One region of the Protofrankia sp. Cas3 genome, then DNA from elsewhere that is predicted to be linked to it. Evidence: predicted binding sites of a transcription regulator. Region 1 holds the regulator's gene; the other holds the start of a gene.
The links. Region 1 encodes LexA, which represses DNA repair genes until DNA is damaged. Its sites were predicted from a motif close to CGAACNNNNGTTCG; they were not measured.
Positions count from the first base shown of each region.

Region 2: U9983_RS01815 (SAV_6107 family HEPN domain-containing protein) is a predicted target of LexA. The motif match lies at 1,613-1,626, and genes of this name have one in related genera.

Region 1 covers NZ_CAUVXP010000001.1:35,604-43,104, forward strand. Annotated here, with positions in the region: gene U9983_RS00125 (vitamin B12-dependent ribonucleotide reductase) at 1-1,062, opposite strand, end outside; gene nrdR (transcriptional regulator NrdR) at 1,132-1,581, opposite strand; gene U9983_RS00135 (LysM peptidoglycan-binding domain-containing protein) at 1,691-1,945, opposite strand; gene lexA (transcriptional repressor LexA) at 2,263-3,036, shown strand; gene miaA (tRNA (adenosine(37)-N6)-dimethylallyltransferase MiaA) at 3,039-3,968, shown strand; gene U9983_RS00150 (EAL domain-containing protein) at 4,018-4,905, shown strand; gene hflX (GTPase HflX) at 4,951-6,402, shown strand; partial or broken gene U9983_RS00160 (alpha/beta fold hydrolase) at 6,430-7,182, opposite strand; gene U9983_RS00165 (hypothetical protein) at 7,167-7,501, opposite strand, start outside.
Region 2 covers NZ_CAUVXP010000004.1:85,863-93,363, reverse strand. Annotated here, with positions in the region: partial or broken gene U9983_RS01825 (AfsR/SARP family transcriptional regulator) at 1-429, opposite strand, end outside; gene U9983_RS01820 (hypothetical protein) at 844-1,512, shown strand; gene U9983_RS01815 (SAV_6107 family HEPN domain-containing protein) at 1,646-2,167, shown strand; partial or broken gene U9983_RS27630 (hypothetical protein) at 2,296-2,802, shown strand; partial or broken gene U9983_RS01805 (OB-fold nucleic acid binding domain-containing protein) at 2,961-4,202, shown strand; gene U9983_RS01800 (methyltransferase domain-containing protein) at 4,364-5,125, shown strand; gene dinB (DNA polymerase IV) at 5,151-6,410, shown strand; gene U9983_RS01790 (DUF3040 domain-containing protein) at 6,534-6,938, shown strand; gene U9983_RS01785 (DUF3488 and transglutaminase-like domain-containing protein) at 6,972-7,501, opposite strand, start outside.

The DNA.
Region 1 (7,501 bases):
GCCGGAGTCCGGGCAGGTGTGCCAGTCATTGATCGTGTCGTCGTACTGGATCCCCGGATCCGCGCAGTCCCACGCGGCGTGCGCGATCGTATGGAACAGCGACCGCGCCGGGACGGTCTCGATGATCCGTCCGTCGATCCGGGCCCGCAGGTGGAAGTCGGTGTCGTCGACGACCGCCCGCATGAACTCGTCCGTCACCCGGACCGAGTTGTTGGCGTTCTGGTACTGCACCGAGACGATGTCGCGGCCGCCGAGATCCATGTCGAAGCCGGCATCCCGCAATGCCCGGATCTTGCTTTCCTCACGTGCCTTGCTCTCGACGAAGTCGACGATGTCTGGATGGTCGACGTCGAGCACAACCATCTTCGCGGCCCGTCGGGTCGCACCACCCGACTTGATCGTCCCAGCCGAGGCGTCGGCTCCGCGCATGAAACTCACCGGTCCGGACGCGGTGCCGCCCGAGGACAACAGTTCCTTGGACGAGCGGATGCGCGACAGGTTCAGCCCGGCACCCGACCCGCCCTTGAAAATCAGACCCTCTTCCCGGTACCAGTTGAGAATCGACTCCATCGTGTCGTCGACCGCGAGGATGAAACAGGCTGAGACCTGTTGCGGCGCCGCGGTGCCCACGTTGAACCACACGGGACTGTTGAAGCTGAAGACCTGGTGCAGCAGCATCCACGCCAGTTCATGCTCGAAGACCTCGGCGTCGGCCTCCGAGGCGAAGTACCCGTTCTCCAACCCGGCCGCCGCGTAGGTGCGCACGACCCGGTCGATGAGCTGGCGCAGGGACCATTCGCGGGTGGCGCTGCCCAACGCACCACGGAAGTACTTGCTCGTGACGATGTTCGTGGCGTTCACCGACCAGAAGTCGGGGAACTCCACCCCGCGCTGCTCGAAGTTGACCGAACCGTCCCGCCAGTTGGTCATGACGACGTCCCGCAGCTCCCAGGTGACCTCGTCGTAGGGATGCACGCCGGGCGACGTGTGGACACGTCCGACCGTCAGGCCGCTGGTCTTACCAGCGGGCCGGCTCGACTTCGTGCCACGGGTCTCGGTCATGGCGCTCCTCGTCTGGCGGGTACGGCGTCTGGCGGGTACGGCATGGACGACAACTCGCCGACCCGTGAACTATCTGGCCTGCGCCCGAAGGCCCGCGATCGCGGTCTCGAAGTCCGCCAGGGACTCGAAGGCCAGATACACCGAGGCGAACCTCAGGTAAGCGACCTCGTCAAGAACTTGCAGTGGGCCGAGAATCGCCCGGCCGATCTCGTCCGAGGGAATCTCGGCCGCTCCCGACGCACGCAACCTGTCCTCGACCAGCTGAGCGAGCTGGGCCAGCGCATCGGCCTCGACCGGTCGGCCCTGACATGCCCGGCGCACACCCGCGACCACCTTCGCGCGGCTGAACGGCTCGGCCACGCCGCTGCGTTTAATCACCCTCAGCGATGCCTCCTCGATCGTCGTGAACCGACGGCCGCAGGACGAACATGATCGCCTACGGCGGATCGCGGCACCTTCCTCAGCCTCGCGGCTGTCGACAACCCTGCTGTCCGGGTGTCGACAGAACGGGCATCGCACGGACGATCCCCCAAGATCTTGATGACTTACAACTCCACAACTACCACATGTTGTGGTCAACCATAGGGCTCACCACCATGAACTGGCAAACCGTCGGCGCGTCCGACGGTCACGGCAGGCGAAGCGCCTGCCCGGGAACAAGATCGGTGGTGGCAAGCTGATTCATACCGGCCAGCCGCGCCACGATCACCCGAGTGTCACCCTCAGGAGCCAGCGCACGCGCTATGCCCCATAAGGTCTCACCGGACCGGACCACGTGAACACGACTGGAACCCGCACCGCCGCGCGGTTCGGCCAACGATGCGACCCGCGCGAGGGACAAGATCAGACAGAAGGCAATCGCGACGAGAGCAACCAGGACCATCCGGCCTCGCCGGGTCAATCTCAGTGGAGGCAGCGCCGGCCGCTCCACCACGCACCCCTTCAACACACCCCTTCACCCCTTGAGATCACGAACTACGAACAGTCGTTCGATCGAACGTCTGATCGAGTTTGTACCTCATGACTCCGACAGAATCGCCATGACACGCTCGAACAGACGTTTGAAAAATCCGGTCGCTGCGGTTACGGTCGTACCGATGAGATGTCGGTCGTGGCCACCGGCTCCGGTTCCTGGCGAAAACACCAGGTCTACCGGGAGCGGAGTCTGTCACGACCGCAAAACGAAGGAGAACGGCAGGTATGACCACCGACCCCAACCGCACCCGACGTGGCCGGCCACCGCGCGGTACCGTGCGCGACCTGCCGGATGGGCCGGCGGACGCGTCGGGCCTGACCCCCCGCCAACGCAAGGTGTTGGAGGTGATCCGCAATGCCGTCGAACGCCGCGGATATCCGCCCAGTGTCCGCGAGATCGGCGAAGCGGTCGGGCTCACCAGCACGAGCAGCGTCGCGCATCAGCTCAAGATGCTGGAGGAGAAGGGCTTCCTGCGCCGTGACCCCCACCGTCCGCGGGCCATGGAAGTGCTCTCAGCGGACGCGCCGGTACGGCCGACGGCACGCGACAGCCTTCACCTCGGGCCGCCACTGGCCCTGACGGCCGGCACCGGGGAGTCCACCGCCGCGCCGGAAGCCCGCCGTGAAGCGGCCTACGTGCCCGTCCTCGGTCGTATCGCGGCGGGTGGGCCGATCCTTGCCGAGCAGGCGGTGGAGGACATCTTCCCCCTTCCCCGTGAGATCGTCGGCGAGGGCACGCTGTTCATGCTGAGAGTTGTCGGAGACTCCATGGTCAATGCCGCGATCTGCGACGGGGACTGGGTGGTCGTCCGCCAGCAGCCGGTCGCGGACAACGGCGAGATAGTCGCCGCGATGATCGACGGCGAGGCAACGGTCAAGACGTTGCGTCACCGTGACGGCCACGCATGGCTCCAGCCGCAGAACCCGGCCTATGCCGAAATTCCGGGCGACGAAGCGTCGATCCTCGGTCGGATCGTCGCGGTACTACGCCGGGTCTGAACATGGATGGTTGTGCCGACCGGGACAGGGCCGACCGCAAGCAGGCCGGGCGAGTGGTGGCGGTCGTCGGTCCGACCGCGGCCGGCAAGAGCGAGCTCGCGATCGATCTCGCCGCCACCCTCGGCGGTGAGATCGTCAATGCCGACTCCATGCAGCTCTACCGCGGCATGGACATCGGCACAGCCAAAGTGCCGCCACGGGATCGCAAGGGCATCCCGCACCATCTGCTTGACGTCTGGGACGTCACCCACACCGCCGACGTGGCGTCGTACCAGGCAAGGGCACGAACAGTCATCGACAATCTTCTGCTTGCCGGTCGGACCCCGGTACTCGTCGGCGGCTCCGGGCTCTATATCAGGGCTGTCATCGACGACCTCAGGTTTCCCGGCACCGACCCGGCGGTGCGAGCACGCCTTGAACGGGAGCTGTCCGAACGTGGGGCTGCCGCGTTACACGCCGACCTGACCGCACGCGCGCCGCAGGCAGCTGCGGCCATACTGGTCGGCAACGGTCGTCGCATCGTGCGCGCGCTGGAAGTGGTGGAGCTCACCGGCGGCTTCACCGCCTCCCTACCGGAGCACCGCGCGGTCTATGACGTTGTTCAGATCGGTCTCGATCATCCCCAGCTCGACGCCCGGGTCGCCGACCGCGTGGCGGAGATGTGGGCTGCCGGCATGGTCGAGGAGGTCCGGACGCTCGCCGACATGGGGCTCCGGAGCGGATGCACCGCTTCGCGGGCGCTGGGTTACGCCCAGGTTCTGGCCTGGCTGGATGGCACGATCGAATCAGACGAATCCGCCCGACTTGCAACAATTGCCGCGACGCGCCGATTCGTCCGCCGACAACGGTCGTGGTTTCGCCGCGATCCCCGCATAATTTGGCTGGACCGTCCTGACGTCGAGCAGGTGGCGGGCATGGTCCGCTCAGCCTGACGGGCGATGGGTACCGGCGACCCGTTCATCCCGGCGTCTGGAGACATCTGTGACCGCGCTCGAGCTGAACCTCGTCCCGGCCCTGTGTGCCGCGTTTGACGACGGGTCGTTGCAGCTGCATTACCAGCCCGAGGTGGACCTGCGCAACGGGTCGGTTCCGGCGATGGAGGCGTTTCTGCGCTGGCAGCATCCCGACCGTGGCCTGCTGAGCCCGGCGCAGTTCATGCCGGTCGCCGAAGCCGCAGGCCTGTCCGAACAGGTCGGCCGCTGGGTGCTTCGAACTGCCGTTGCGGAGGCGCGGACGTGGCACGAGATGGCATCGGGGACCACCATCCGCCCGCCCCGGCTGTGGGTGAACGTCACCGCCGACCAGCTGACCCGGCCGGACTTCGCGGTCGAGGTGGCAGGCCTCGTGTCTGGCCGCGGGCTGCCACCGGGAGCCCTCGGGTTGGAGTTCACCGAACAGACTCTTGGGCTCGCGCACATCGGGGTACCCCGTCTGTTGAGCCACCTACGTTCGTTCGGACCAGCGATCGGCGTCGATGGCTTCGGCACCTGGTATGCTTCAATGTCGACTCTTGACGTCCTGCCGCTGGACATGGTGAAGATCGACGGTCGCTTCCTCCACGCAATGCAGCGGGATCTGGAAGGTGAAGCCGTACTGGCCTCGATCATCACGCTGGCTCACCGACGTCGGCTGGTGGTGACAGCAGAGGGCGTTGACAGCATGGTCATCGCGTCCAGGTTGGCCGCGATGAGCTGTGACCGCGGCGCCGGCCGGTTGTTCTGCCCGCCTGTTCCCACTGACGACGCCCGGATGATCGCGCTCGGCCGTGGCCGACCGGACCGCCGGCATGCGCGCTCGGGTCCCGCCTCCCACGCCACCTCCCACCCCCCCGCCACCGTACCGATACGCACCCCGGCCGGCGCCGGCTGATCAGGGATCGACCGCCGGCATCCAACCGCGTCAGAGAAGGGCGATATGACGCTTCCCGCCATTGAGGACTCCATCCGCGACCACGTCCGCAACCACTTCTTCGACGCCACCGGTGAGGGACACGATCTCGCCGACCGGGCGGCCCTGCGCCGGGTACCGGGTCTGGCGACCGAACTGGATGACGTCACCGAGGTCGAGTACCGCCAGCTCAGGCTGGAACGGGTCGTCCTCATCGGCGTGTGGACCGCCGGGACCGCAACGGACGTCGCGACCTCCATGACCGAGCTCGCGGCCCTTGCGAACACGGCCGGCTCGGTCATCCTGGACGCACTCGTCCAGCGACGCGACACCCCCGACGCGGCCACGTACGTCGGTTCCGGCAAGGCACGGGAACTGTGCGAGGTCGTTGCCGCCGTCGGCGCCGACACCGTTGTCTGCGACGGTGAACTGACTCCCGGCCAGCTGCGCCAGCTGGAGGACGTCGTCAAGGTCAAGGTCATCGACCGGACCGCGCTGATCCTGGACATTTTCGCCCAACACGCGACATCCCGGGAAGGGAAGGCGCAGGTCGAGCTTGCCCAGCTGCAGTACATGCTGCCGCGGCTGCGTGGCTGGGGTGAGTCGATGTCGCGGTCCGGCGGTGGGATCGGGACCCGGGGCCCTGGCGAAACGAAGATCGAAACTGACCGGCGACGGCTGCGCGCGCGCATGGCCAGGCTCCGCCGCGAGCTCGCCGACATGAAGACGATCCGGGCGACGAAACGGTCGTCGCGCCAACGCAGCGGGGTCCCCGCGGTCACGATCGCCGGCTACACCAACGCCGGCAAGTCCTCGCTGCTCAACCGCCTGACGGGCGCGGGCGTACTCGTCGAGGATGCGCTGTTCGCCACGCTGGACCCGACGGTGCGACGGGCCACGCTCCCCGACGGTCGGACCTTCACCCTCGCTGACACCGTCGGTTTCGTCCGCCACCTGCCGCACCAGATCGTCGAGGCGTTCCGCTCGACGCTGGAGGAGGTCGCGGACGCCGATCTCCTCCTGCACGTGGTCGACGGTTCGCATCCCGATCCGCTGTCGCAGATTTCGGCTGTCCGCATGGTGGTCAACGACGTCGACGCCTGGGACGTCCCCGAGCTGGTCGTGGTCAACAAGATCGATACCGCCGACCCGGAGGTCCTGGCCGGGCTGCGCCGAAGCATCCCGAACGCGGTATTCGTGTCCGCACGCACGGGCGAGGGCCTGTCCACCCTGGTGGAGGCGCTGACCGAACGTGTGCCCCACCCGGCGGTGGAGGTATGCGTGCTCGTACCGTTCGCCCGCGGGGATCTGGTGTCACGGGTCTACGCCGACGGCGAGGTCCTCGATCTGCGGCACACCGCGGACGGCACCGAGGTGCGGGCCCGGGTACCGGTCGGCCTCGCCGCTGCGCTCGCCGTGTTTCAGCCAGAAATCGATCAACACAGCCTCGGTGGCCCGGGGACTCTCGGCCGCAGGTGAGTGCGCGGCCCCGGGGATCACTTCGTAGCGGGCACCGAGGCGCGCCGCCATGTCCGCCTGCAAATGCGGCGGCCAGGCGTCATCGGCGATGCCGTGTGCGACCAGAACAGGCGTGTCGACCGCGCCGGTCGCGGCGGCGAGATCGTCGACCCGGTCAGGCTCGTCGAGGAGCTGCTCGCCCATGACCCGTAGCCCGACATCGCTGCTGGCGAAGAAGCGATGCTCGAGGAACTCCCGGCCGCCGGGCGGGTAGACGGCGGTGTCCGCAGCGCGCACCGCGGCCCACACCGCGTCGCGGCCGCTGCGGTCGTAGACGACCCGCATGGCTCGCAGCGCGATCCGGCGGGCGCCGACGATGCCGGCGGGGCCGGAGCAGAGCAGCACCAGGCTCGCCGCGGACGAGGGCCGGCTGATGACCGCGGCGCGGGCGACGAGACCGCCGAAGGAATGGCCCAGCAGATGCACCGGCTGGCCGATGTCGTCAACCACCCGTCCGACATCCTCGGCAAGAGCCGTGACCGTGCAGTCCCGTTCCGGATCGTCGGCAGACGACTCGTACTGGCCGCGCTGATCGACCGCGATGACGTTGAACCCGGCCTGCGCCAGCCCTGTCATGATCATCAGATAGTCCTCTTTGCTCCCGGTGTAGCCGGGCAGCAGGACGACCGGTGGGTCCGCCGGGGAACCGGCTCGCAGCGCCGCGAGACCCCCACAGGTCAGGCGCCGCACCCCTGGCGGCAGTTCCGTCGGCGTCGAGAGCATGGCTAGCGACTCCCCCATTCCCAGAAGGCGACCACGTACCCCACACCGTAGGGTGCATCAACGTACTCAGCGCGAGACACACATGACCGTACGTGCGTGTCGCTCGATCCGGCAACCAGGCTCGCGCCGGCCAGCACCTGCCACGACGCACGCCCCGCCGCCATCAGCTCACGGGAGAGGTCGGGCTCGAGCCGCAGCAGCGCGGACGCGTCGGCGGCGGCCAACGCCGCCGCCACCGTTGCGTCATGGGCCGCGGCGCGCTCGTCGAATCCCCCGGGTGCAGCGGCCGTCCGCCTGGCGCTGCCGTCCGCCATCACCAACAACGCGACCCGGGCCG
Region 2 (7,501 bases), on a different contig from region 1:
TGGCTGACCGCGCCACAGGCCCTGGGCTGCCTGTAACGGGGCGATCGCGGCGACCGGATCCCCGTCCTCGACGGCGCGGCGACCCTGATCGAGTAGGGCGTGAGCCTGGGTGGCGTCGACCTGTTCGGGACTGACCCGAAGCGCGTATCCCGGGCCGTTGCGGACGAGGAGGCGGTTGCGTTCGGTCGGGTCGAGTCGGCGGCGCAGCTCGCTGATGTGTGTCCGTAAGGTCGCCGACGCCCCGTCCGGGGGAGCGCCGTCCCAGACCGTATCGATCAGCTGACGGGTTGTGACGATCTGACCGATGTTCAACAGCAGGACCGTGAGTAGCACTTTCCGCTGTTTTCCGCCAAGAACGATCCCATTGCCGTCACGGGTGACCTCGGTGGGCCCCAGGATTGCGAAATGCAGGTTCTCTTCGTTCGGCATGTGACCTTCTCGCGCTGATCCCGTCCGGCTACGGTATCTGGCGATACCCGCTTGCGGGTCCGCGCTTCTTCGGGCTGCCGGCGACACGGCCATGTCGCCGGCGACTTTGGCGAGGGCGACGATCGTGCTGCCTTTGGCCTACTGGTACAGCGTGCGTCGTGTGCGCCACTGTGGCAACCACTTCGCGTCCCTGGGTCGAGTCGGGTGGACGACTGCTACCGTGCAAAGTATCGCGGGTTCTTTCGCTTTCGGCTCGTGTGGGTCCTGCCGCCGATTCCACATTACCATCAACGGAGCGTCAATTTTCGCTGTGAGCGTGTGTGTACGACTGGTTGATGGCTGCCTGCTTCGCTTGTTCCATACAGGCCTGTTCGTACGGGGCCGAAGGAACAACAGGAAGGTGTGCCGATCATCATGGACACATCGACGAAGGGGATGCTACAGCCGGGACTTCTGCATGAGGTGGCCCTGGATGTCGTCGACGGTAGGCTGGGCTGGGTCATGCTCGTCGCGGATGACAGCCGCGTTGCCGCGATTCTCGCGGACTGGGATGACCGCCGCCGGGTTGAGTTGATGGTTGCCGGTCGGCCACTGGCGCTGGAAGCCGATCTTGATGGCCCGGGGATACGGGTGTTCGATCCCGTGACGTGTATTCCGCTGGCTGCCTTTCGGCCGGCGCGGCGCGGTGGCGGCGGCATGGTCGAACTTCCTGGTACCCGCGCGGTGCGTTGGGTCGTTCCCCGTGGGTCCGTCTTTGAATGCGGCTTTCTGAGCAGATACGGCGGCGGTCTCATCCGGTTCGCGCGCGACTGCACGGCGCTGGTGCTCGTGGACGACGATCGTCGTCGGCGCGGGGGTATCCACGATCCGTTGGTTCTGCTGACCCTGGGTTGGTTTCTGCTGCTGAAGGACCAGTGGCGGCGTGATCGTGGTTCTTCCGCGCCGCCGGCGGCCCGGATTACTGAGGTCCGGGTATGCGAAGCACCGCCCGGTCCGCGCTCTGACAGCGGTCGGCCTGTCGTGCCGCGTACGGAACGACCCCTTCATCGGCCCGAAGGACCGCGATCGGGAGCGCGTTCGTAGCCGCTTCGGGTGGGGGGCGTCGCCCTGCGCCCTGGGTGGTCCGCTGCGGCCGACGATGTTGACGGATCTGGCTCGGGTGAGGTTTACTTCTTCCAGTGCTCGAACATGCGTTCGACACATGGAAGGGGTGGTCATGAGCCGGCGGACTGTTGACCAACGCGCTACATTTTCCGTGTCTGCTCTGACGCGGGAGCGTCCTGACGTTCGAACGGCGCTCCCGGCCGCGGGGCTGCCCCGCCGTTCCCGCGACGAGCTGCTCTTGGCCGCGCGTCACGGCCTTGACGAGGCAAGCCTGGCCCAGCTTCCCGGGGAGCGGTACGCCCTGGCCCATCTGGCGGCGCTGCGTGCTGCCGCGGCTGTCCTCGCCGATCGGGCTCAGGCCCGTCCCGGTCATCGTGGTCGGCCGGCGAGTGCCTGGCGGCTGCTTGCGATGGTGGCACCTGAACTGACGGAGTGGGCGCAGTTCTTCGCATCCGGTGCCGCCAGGCGGGCGGCGGCGCAGGCGGGTCTGCCGGTGGTCGATACCCGCGATGCCGATGACCTGGTCCGCCAGGTTGAAACCTTTCTCACGGTGGTGGAAACAACGTTGGGCCTGCCGTCACAGCCTGCGCTGCCGGCCATGCTTGTCGGGTCAGCCAGACTGGCCCGAGGCTGAAGGCCGCTTTGACCAAGACGGCTACCCTGGCCGATCTCCAGAAGATCGTGAATGCCGACGCCCCACATACGCGTCGGGTTGGGGCGACCGGCTACCGGCTGCTGCCGGTAGCGCCCGCACTCGCGTCGATGCTGCCAGCGGCTGGGCTTCGACGTGGGTCGACAGTCGCGGTGAGTGGATCAACATCTTTTCTTCTGGCAGTGCTCGGCGTGCCCTCACAGGCCGGGGTGTGGTGCGCGATGGTGGGCTTTGCCTCGCTCGGTGTGGTGGCGGCGGCCGATGCCGGGATCGTGCTGGACCGTTTTGTTCTTGTGCCGGAGCCGGGCCAGCGGTGGCAGGCGGTGACGGCTAACCAGGTTCTGGCCTGTACACAGGCGGCCCGGTCGTTCGGGGTGCGCCCGGGTCTGCGTCGCCGGGAGGCCCAGGGCCGGTGTCCGAGCCTGGTGGTTCTGCCTGACGACCCCGGCAGGGATGCCCGTGTGTTTGAGCCGGTCATCGCCGCGGTCGAGTCCGTGGTACCCGGGGTTGAGGTGGTCCGTCCGGGCGAGTGTGTGGTCGCATCCGGCGGGGCCACGCGTTACTTCGGTGGAGACGCGGCCGTGGCCCGTGCCGTGCATGGCGCGGTGTCCGGGGCTGGTGGCCTCGCATGCGGGGTAGGTGTCGCGGACGGGCCGTTCGTCGCCGTGCTCGCCGCTCATCGGAATGTGATTGTCAAACCGGACGCAAGCCGGGATTTTCTCGCTTCGTTGCCCGTCGAGACGCTCAGGCGCCCAGAACTCGCGGACCTCCTGCGTCGGCTGGGTCTGCCGACCAGTTGCGGCGGGCGATGGGGTCGAAAAGAGCGTCGGAACGCATCGAACGCCTCCGGGCCAGGATGTATGAAGGCATGGCTGCGAACGGTGTTACCGGCCGGACCGCGGAGGATATCTACGACAAGATCGCCGCATTTGCCGACTTCGGATTCCCGGAAAGCCATTCGGTAAGTTTCGCCTTCCTCGTCTACGCCAGTTCATGGGTGAAGCTCTACTATCCTGCGGCCTTCTGCGCGGCGCTGTTGAACGCGCAGCCGATGGGGTTCTACTCGCCGCAGAGCCTGGTCGCGGACGCCTGTCGCCATGGGGTCGTGATCCACGGTCCCGACGTCAACCTGTCGCTGGCCCGGGCTACGCCGGAAGGAACGTCCGCTCAGGGTGGGGCGGTGAGTGCCCGCGACAGCGGCGGTCCTGTAGGCGACCTGCGGCTGGTCGTGGACCAGCCGGCGGTTCGGCTGGGCCTTGCCGGGATCCGGCAGGTTCGGTCCACGACGGCCGAACGCATCGTCGCCGAGCGCCGCGCCGGAGGTCCGTTCGTCAGCATGTCCGACGTGGTTCGCCGGAGCGGGATCAGCGCCGCTCAGGTGGAGGCGTTGGCCACAGCCGGAGCGTTCGACTGCTTCGGGCTGGCTCGACGTGAGGCGCTGTGGGCCGCCGGGGCAGTTGCGCAGGCCCGTCCGGATCGGCTTGAGGGCACTGAGATCGGTACGGCTGTGGCGACGGTCGCACCCTTTTTGCCGGGTATGAACGGGCTTGAGCGGGCGATGGCCGATCTGTGGGCGACCGGGATCACGCCGGACAGCTATCCCACGCAGTTCATCCGTGATCGTCTGGACGCGCTGGGCGTCCTGTCCGCAGTGTTGGTGCGTGCGGCGGAGGCGGGCACCCGGGTTCTCGTCGCCGGTGTGGTGACACACAGACAACGACCGGAGACCGCTGGTGGCACGATATTTCTCAACCTGGAGGACGAGACCGGAATGGTGAACATCATCTGTTCCCATGGCGCCTGGGTGCGCTACCGCCGGGTGGCCAGGACCGCGCCGGCGCTGATGGTACGGGGACGGCTGGAGAAGGCCGAGGATGTGGTGAACGTCATCGCCGAGCGTTTGGATCGCTTGGCGCTGGCGATCCCCACGAACGATCCGGGGACTTCGGCCTCCGGCGATGCGAGAAGAACCACGATCGCATCGCCTTTGGGCTTTAGGTCGCGGGATTTCCGGTGACTCGCCGCGTCCCTCGTGCCGGTCGCTCGTGGCTGCCGACGACGGGGGCGTTGTGTGAGGTTCGCCGGCAGGTGACGACGGGAGGATGGCGGCCCGCGGCTACCCTGCCGCATGAGACGTCGGGAAGTCCCGAACGGGCATCGCCCAACCGGAGGTACGGCATGGTTGTCGGAAGTCGTCCAGTCAGCTGGGAAGATCTTCGCCAAGCCGTGGTCTGGCAGGGTCTGCGGGATGCGCTGGCTGTCATCACTCCGCCCGGGAACACCTCGCTCACGATCGTGGACGCCGGCGGCGGGAGCGGTGGGTTCGCGGTACCACTGGCCGAGCAGGGCCACCGGGTGACAGTGGTTGATCCGAGCCCTGACTCACTCGCGTCCCTCGACCGGCGGGCAGCTGAACGCGGGGTCACGCATCTGGTGACGGCACGTCAGGGTGATCTTTGTACTCTCCCGGGGATCGTCGGTGCAGCATCCTGCGACGTACTGCTGTGTCACACCGTGCTGGAAGTCGTGGATGAACCCGCCCGTGCCCTTGCGGCCGCAGCGTTGGTCCTGCGTCCGGGCGGGCTGCTCAGCATCGTCGCGGCCAACCGGGACGCGGTCGTGCTCGCCCGCGCGCTCGCGGGCAGGTTCGCGGAGGCGCAGTACGCGCTTGCCGATCCCGGCGGGCGGTGCGGAACATCCGACTCCGCGCACCGTTTCGATGCGCGTGCTCTCGCCGGCATGGTGCGCGGTGCCGGTGCCGATGTGATCGCGATCCACGGTGTACGGGTGTTCGCAGACCTGGTACCCGGAGCGTTGGTGGACGGCGACCCGTCCGCCGCCGAGCGGTTGCTGCGCCTGGAGATCGCCGCGTCGTCCCGTCGGCCGTTTCGCGATCTTGCCACTCAGTTGCACGTCCTCGCTCACCGCAACGCCGGCTGACAGCAGGCAGCTGAATGCGGTCACGGTGAGCACTGACGGACTGCCTGACGATGAGGGCAGCTGTGTCCTGCACGTCGACATGGACGCATTCTTCGCCTCGGTCGAGGTGCGGGCCGCACCACGCCTGCGGGGCTGTCCCGTGATCGTCGGTGGCGGCGCGCGGGGGGTGGTGCTGTCCGCAACTTATGAGGCCCGTCGCTACGGCGTGCGAAGCGCCATGCCCATGGCCCAGGCGCGTCGACTGTGCCCGGCGGCGGTGGTGGTGCCCGCCAACCACGACGCCTACCGTGCGGCGTCGACAGCGGTCATGGAGATCTTTCATGACGTCACGCCGATGGTCCAGCCGCTGTCCCTTGACGAGGCGTTTCTCGACGTCACGGGCGCTCGGCGGCATTTTGGACCGCCGGCTCGCGTGGCGGCGGCCATCCGGGCCAGGGTTGCCTCCGAGCAAGGGCTGACCTGTTCGGTCGGGGTGGCGCCGTCGATGTTCATCGCCAAGATTGCGTCCGCGCGGTGCAAGCCGGACGGGTTGCTGGTGGTTCCCGATCATGGCGTGCTTGCTTTCCTGCATCCACTGCCCACCACCGCGCTGTGGGGAGTCGGGGAACGTACCGAGGCAACCCTGCGGCGTCTGGGTCTGCGTACCATCGGTGACATCGCCGACACTCCGCTCGCCACCCTGCGGGCTGTGCTCGGCCGGGCTGTGGGAGCGCAGCTGTCCGCGCTCGCCCACGGCCGTGACGACCGGGTGGTCAGTCCACCCGCGGTCGATCGCAGCATCGGGGCCGAAGTGACCTTCCCGGTCGACACCGCGGATCGAGCCGGCATCGTCCGGGAGCTGTTGCGCCTGTCTGAGCGGATCGGCGCCCGGCTGCGGGGCCGCAGCTACGGAGCCCGCACTATCTCGCTCAAGGTCCGCTATGCTGACTTCAGCACCGTTACCCGGGCGCGGACGCTACCTGAAGCGACCGATGTCGCACAGACGATCTATCGCACTGCATGTGAGCTGTTCGACGGGCTTCGCGCTGAGGCCATTGCCGCTCGACCGGTCGCGGTACGTCTGGTCGGCGTGCGGGTTGAGAATCTCGTCGCGGCCGGGGACCTGACTCACCAGCTCGTGTTGGGTGAGCGCCGCTTCGGGCGACGGGATGCCGAGCATGCCGCTGACCGCGCGCGTAGCCGCTTCGGTGCGGACACGATCCGGCCGGCGTCGCTGATGACATCTCCCGGTGTCACCCGGGATGGGCTTCCCGGTGTCACACGGGATGGGCAGGGGGAGGACTGAGGGCAGGACGAACCGATCGGTCTGTCTCGGCATGGTTGGTTGCCTACCGCGCCCGCCCGCTCGTGCCTATTCTTGGGTGTCAGGTTCCGTCTGCCGGACCTGCCGGTCGTGGGAGGAGCGTCGATGCCGCTCTCGGAAAACGAGCAGCGCCTGCTGGATCAGATTGAGCGCGCGCTCGTCGAGGACGATCCGAAGTTCGCGAGCACGGTCCGCTCGACGAACCCCCGTACATACCTGCTACGCAGGGTTCGTCACAGCGTTCTCGTGTTCGTGCTCGGATTGGTCGTCCTGGTCGTCGGAGTCGTACTCAACCGGACGCCGCTGATCGTGGTCTTCGGTGTGCTCGGCTTCGGTCTGATGTTGTTCGCGGCGTCGCGGGGCGCTGCCGATCTTCGCCGGATCGGTGGTCGCGGTGGCGAGTCGGGCGGTCGTCATCCGTCGGTTTCACGGCGCCAGCCCCGTGCTTCGATCACTGCGCGCCTTGAGGAACGCTGGCGCCGTCGATGGGAGGACAGGGACGGCCAGTGACGGTCGATGACGGCCGATGACGGCCGGTGATGGTCAGGTTGACTGACGGCTGGGTCGTCTCCGTCGGGCGAATCGGCCGAATCCACCCAGCCCGCCGACCACCGAGCGTGGGGCGACCAGCGCACGCGCTCGGTCGCTGCGCGGGGCCGCCGTCCGCAGCAGCTGCCCGACCAGCTGCAGGTTACGTCCGATCCCTGCGTCGGACGTGCCGGACCGGGCCAGCGTGGGCGGTCCGTAGCAGGCCAGCTCCTCCGCCTCGGCGATCCGGAACAACGCAGCCCGTGCCGTCTCGGCGTCGGGTGCCGCGACCTCGGCGCTGGCGGCGATGTGGTCGGCCAGGCGCATTGCGACGGCCCGCGGCGACTCGTTCGAGCGCAGCGGCAATCCAAGATCGGCCGTAAGGTCCGTGAGTTCGGCCCAGACCGCGTGCACCCGGACATCCACGGCCGTTGACCCGTCGCGATCGGGGTGATCGCCTGTCATCGCGACGGCGACACGGCGGCGGCGGCGCGCGATCCGCACCATGGCCGGAAGCAGCAGCACCACGACGATGCCGGTCCCGA